Regions from separate parts of the Kitasatospora sp. NPDC007106 genome, predicted to be linked through region 1. Evidence: riboswitches for the same ligand, from Rfam matches in the RefSeq annotation. Region 1 holds a riboswitch; the other holds the start of a gene.
What was found. A riboswitch is a leader RNA that binds a small molecule or an ion and turns the genes downstream of it on or off. The one in region 1 is predicted to bind S-adenosylmethionine.
Positions count from the first base shown of each region.

Region 2: another riboswitch for S-adenosylmethionine. It lies ahead of ABZ641_RS13180 (aminotransferase class V-fold PLP-dependent enzyme); the one in region 1 lies ahead of thrC (threonine synthase).

Region 1 is NZ_JBEYFP010000043.1:15,597-17,788, forward strand. It holds gene ABZ641_RS07385 (glucosyl-3-phosphoglycerate synthase) at 1-840, opposite strand, end outside; SAM riboswitch class I at 978-1,111, shown strand; gene thrC (threonine synthase) at 1,129-2,192, shown strand, end outside.
Region 2 is NZ_JBEYFP010000113.1:8,613-10,804, forward strand. It holds gene trpD (anthranilate phosphoribosyltransferase) at 1-787, shown strand, start outside; SAM riboswitch class IV at 900-1,017, shown strand; gene ABZ641_RS13180 (aminotransferase class V-fold PLP-dependent enzyme) at 1,067-2,192, shown strand, end outside.

The DNA.
Region 1 (2,192 bases):
CCGTTCCAGGGCCGTCCGGTAGATCGTGGCGGCCATCCGACCGAGCGCCTGGCCGTCCTGGTGGCGGTGGTGCCGGACACCCACGTCGACCTGGGCCAGCGCGTCCAGCCCGACCTCCTCCAGGGCGTCCACCAGCAGGCCGAGCTCCACCCCGTACCCGGTCGGGAAGGGCAGTCGTTCCAGCAGGGTGCGGCGGGCCGCGTACTCGCCGCCGAGCGGCTGGACGAAGCCGGACAGCTGTGGCCAGTGCAGGTTGATCAGCGGCCGGGCGACGAGCTCGGTGACCCGTCCGCCGCCGGCCGGCACCACCGCGCCCTCGGTCTCCAGCGGCCGGTCGTACATCGCCTTGACCAGCTGCAGCGAGGGGTCGGTGAGCAGCGGGCCGACGATCCCGGTGACGAAGGCCGGGTCGAACTCGCGCAGGTCGGCGTCGACGAAGCAGACGATCGCGCCGGACGTCGCCAGCAGCGACCGCCAGAGCACCTCGCCCTTGCCGGGGGCAGCCGGCAGCCGGGGCAGGATGTCGTCGCGGTGGACCACCCGGGCGCCCGCCGTCCGGGCGGTCTCCGCCGTCCGGTCGACCGAGCCGGAGTCGACCACCACCAGCTCGTCGACCAGCGGGTGACGTTCCATCAACTCGCGGCGGACGGTGGCGACGATCTCCCCGACGGTGGGTTCCTCGTCGAGGGCGGGCAGCACCACGCTGACCGTTCCGGCGCTCCCCGCCGCCCGCTTGGCGGCGAGCAGCCGCTCCACCGGGTAGTCCGCCGCCGCCCAGGAGCGGCGACGCAGCCAGGACGCGACCTCGGGGAGGACGTCGGGACGGGGCTGCTCGGTCACGGTCTCGCTCCTCGTAACTTCCATCTCGCGGATCGGACGCCGCCTTTCGGCGCCGGGGCCTTCGGATACAGTCTTCGTACTGCGGTCGAGCCTTCGCACGCCGGGGTCACCGCAGCGAACACCACACAACTTCACAGAGCTCATCCAGAGGGACTGAGGGAACGGCCCGTCGACGTCCCGGCAACCTTCTCGCAGCGGCGGTCGCAGGCCTCCCGCGGGACAGGTGCCAATTCCGGCCTGTGGCGCAACCGCGCCGCGGGGAAGATGAGGAGAGAGGCCTCCGCCACCATGGCTACCGCTACCCCTGCATCCGCTGCCACCGTCGACCTCGGTCCGGCCGCAGCGCTTTCCTGTCGCGAGTGCGGCACCCGCTTCCCGCTCGGCCCGAGCTTCGCGTGCCTGGAGTGCTTCGGCCCGCTGGAGATCGCCTACGACTTCGGCGGCTACGACGCCGCGGAGCTCCGCAAGCGCATCGAGGCCGGCCCGGCCAGCATCTGGCGCTACGCCCCGCTGCTGCCGGTGCCCGCCGACGTGGCCGGCAAGCCCAACCTCAACCCCGGCTGGACCCCGCTGGTCAAGGCGGACAACCTGGGCCGCGAGCTCGGCTTCACCGCCCAGCTGCACGTCAAGGACGACTCCGGCAACCCCACGCACTCCTTCAAGGACCGCGTGGTGGCCTGTGCGATCGAGGCCGCCCGCGCCTTCGACTTCACCACGCTCTCCTGCTCCTCCACCGGCAACCTGGCCGGCGCGGTCGGTGCCGCCGCCGCCCGGGCCGGGTTCAAGTCCTGCGTGTTCATCCCGCACGACCTGGAGCAGGGCAAGATCGTCATGGCCGGTGTGTACGGTGGCGCCCTGGTCGGCATCGACGGCAACTACGACGACGTGAACCGCTTCTGCTCCGAGCTGATCGGCGACCCGGCCGGCGAGGGCTGGGGCTTCGTCAACGTCAACCTCCGCCCGTACTACGGCGAGGGCTCCAAGACGCTGGCCTACGAGATCTGCGAGCAGCTCGGCTGGCGGCTGCCGGAGCAGATCGTGATCCCGATCGCCTCGGGCTCCCAGCTCACCAAGATCGACAAGGGCCTGCAGGAGCTGATCAAGCTCGGCCTGGTCGAGGACCGGCCGTACAAGGTCTTCGGCGCCCAGGCCGAGGGCTGCTCCCCGGTGTCCGCCGCCTTCAAGGCCGGCCACGACGTGATCCGGCCGGTGAAGCCGAACACCATCGCCAAGTCGCTGGCGATCGGCAACCCGGCCGACGGCCCGTACGTGCTCGACATCGCCCGCCGCACCGGCGGCGCGGTCGAGGACGTCACCGACGCCGAGGTGGTGGCCGCCATCAAGCTGCTGGC
Region 2 (2,192 bases), on a different contig from region 1:
CGGCACCGGCGGCGACCGCGCGAAGACCGTCAACATCTCCACCATGTCGGCGATCGTCGCGGCCGCGGCCGGCGCCAAGGTCGTCAAGCACGGCAACCGGGCCTCCTCCTCCGCGTCCGGCTCCTCCGACGTGCTGCAGAAGCTCGGCATCAGCCTCGACCTCGGCGCCCGGCGGGTCGCCGAGGTGGCCGAGGAGGTCGGCCTGACCTTCTGCTTCGCGGCGAAGTTCCACCCCGCGATGCGGCACGCGGCGACCGCGCGGGCCGGGCTCGGCGTGCCCACCGCCTTCAACATCCTCGGCCCGCTGACCAACCCGGCCCGGGTCACCTCGCACGCCGTCGGCTGCTTCGACACCCGGCTCGCCGGACTGATCGCCGGCGTCTTCGCCCGGCGCGGCGCCACCGCACTGGTCTTCCGCGGCGACGACGGCCTGGACGAACTGACCGTCTGCACCACCTCGCACGTGTGGATCGTCAAGGACGGCACCGTCACCGAGGCGGACTTCGACCCGCGGGACGTCGGGATCGAACTGGCCGGGATCGAAGCCCTCCGCGGGGCCGACGCCGAGCACAACGCGGCCGTCGCACGGCGGCTGTTCGCCGGTGAGCGCGGCCCGGTGCGGGACGCCGTCCTGCTCAACACGGCCGCCGCGCTGGCGGTGCTCGACCTCACCGACGCGCCGCTCGCCGAGCAGCTCGCCGCCGGGATCGAGCGGGCGGCCGCGGCCATCGACTCGGGCGCGGCGGAGGCGACGCTCAAGCGCTGGGCCGAGGCGACGAACAAGTAGCGAGCCGCCGGCGAGCCGCACGGGGCGCGCGGGGGCATCCGGCCGAGGCCGGTCCCCCGCACGCCCCGCCGTGCTTGACCCGTCGCACAGCGGTCACCTAGAGTCCTGCGCAGGTCATGAGTGGCAGCGTCAAGCCCCAGCTTGCTGTCCGGCAACCCTCCGTCCGTGGCGGGGTGCCCTGGGTGAGGACCGGGCCGTGCGGCGAACCGTCCGCGTGGCAAGCGCGGACTTCCGGCGATGGCTCCCCGGGGTCCCCACCCCGTGAAGGAGTGCATCCTCATGTCGCTTTCCACCGACCTCTGCGCCCCGCTCGCCGTCCTCGGCCACGACGTCCAGGTGCCGCTCGCCACCGGTGAGAAGGTCGGCTACGCCGCACTCGACTACGCCGCCAGCGCCCCCGCCCTGCAGCGGGTCTGGGACGACGTCGCCGCCTACGCCCCCTACTACGGCAGCGTCCACCGCGGCGCCGGCTACCTCTCGCAGCTCTCCACCGACCTGTTCGAGCAGAGCCGCCGCACCGTCGCCGACTTCCTCGACCTGCGCGCGGGCGACCAGGTGGTGTTCACCCGCGCCACCACCGACTCGCTCAACCTGCTCGCCGGGGCCCTCCCCGCCGGCACCCGGGTGTTCGCCTTCGAGACCGAGCACCATGCCTCCCTGCTGCCCTGGCGCCATGCCGGTCTGACGGTCGAGTACCTGCGCGCCCCGCGCTCGCACGCCGAGGCCGTCGCCGCCCTGGACGCCGCCCTCGCCGCCGGTTCCCCGGACGGCCCGCGCCTGCTGTGCGTCACCGGCGCCTCCAACGTCACCGGCGAACTGTGGCCGATCGCCGAACTCACCGAGACCGCCCACCGGCACGGCGCCCGGGTGGTGCTGGACGCCGCCCAGCTCGCCCCGCACCACCGCCTGTCGGTCCGTGAACTCGACGTCGACTGGGTCGCGTTCTCCGGCCACAAGCTCTACGCGCCGTTCGGCGCCGGGGTGCTCGCCGGCCGCAGCGACTGGCTCGACGCCGCCGAGCCCTACCTGGCGGGCGGCGGCGCCAGCCGCACCGTCGCCCGGGAGGCCGACGGCTCGGTGGCCGTCGAGTGGCACACCGGCCCGGCCCGCCACGAGGCCGGCTCGCCCAACGTGATCGGCGCCTACGCCATCGCCTCCGCCTGCCGGGCGCTCACCGAGGCCGGGTTCGACGCCCTGGAGGCCCGCGAGCAGGCGCTCGTCGAGCGGCTCACCGCCGGGCTGGCCGGGATCCCCGAGGTCAAGGTGCTCAACCTGTTCGGCGAGCGGTCCGCCCGGGTGGGCGTGCTCTCCTTCGTCGTCCGCGGCTGGAACAGCTCGCACTTCTCGGCGGCGCTCTCCGCCGAGTACGGCATCGGCGTCCGCGACGGCCTGTTCTGCGCGCACC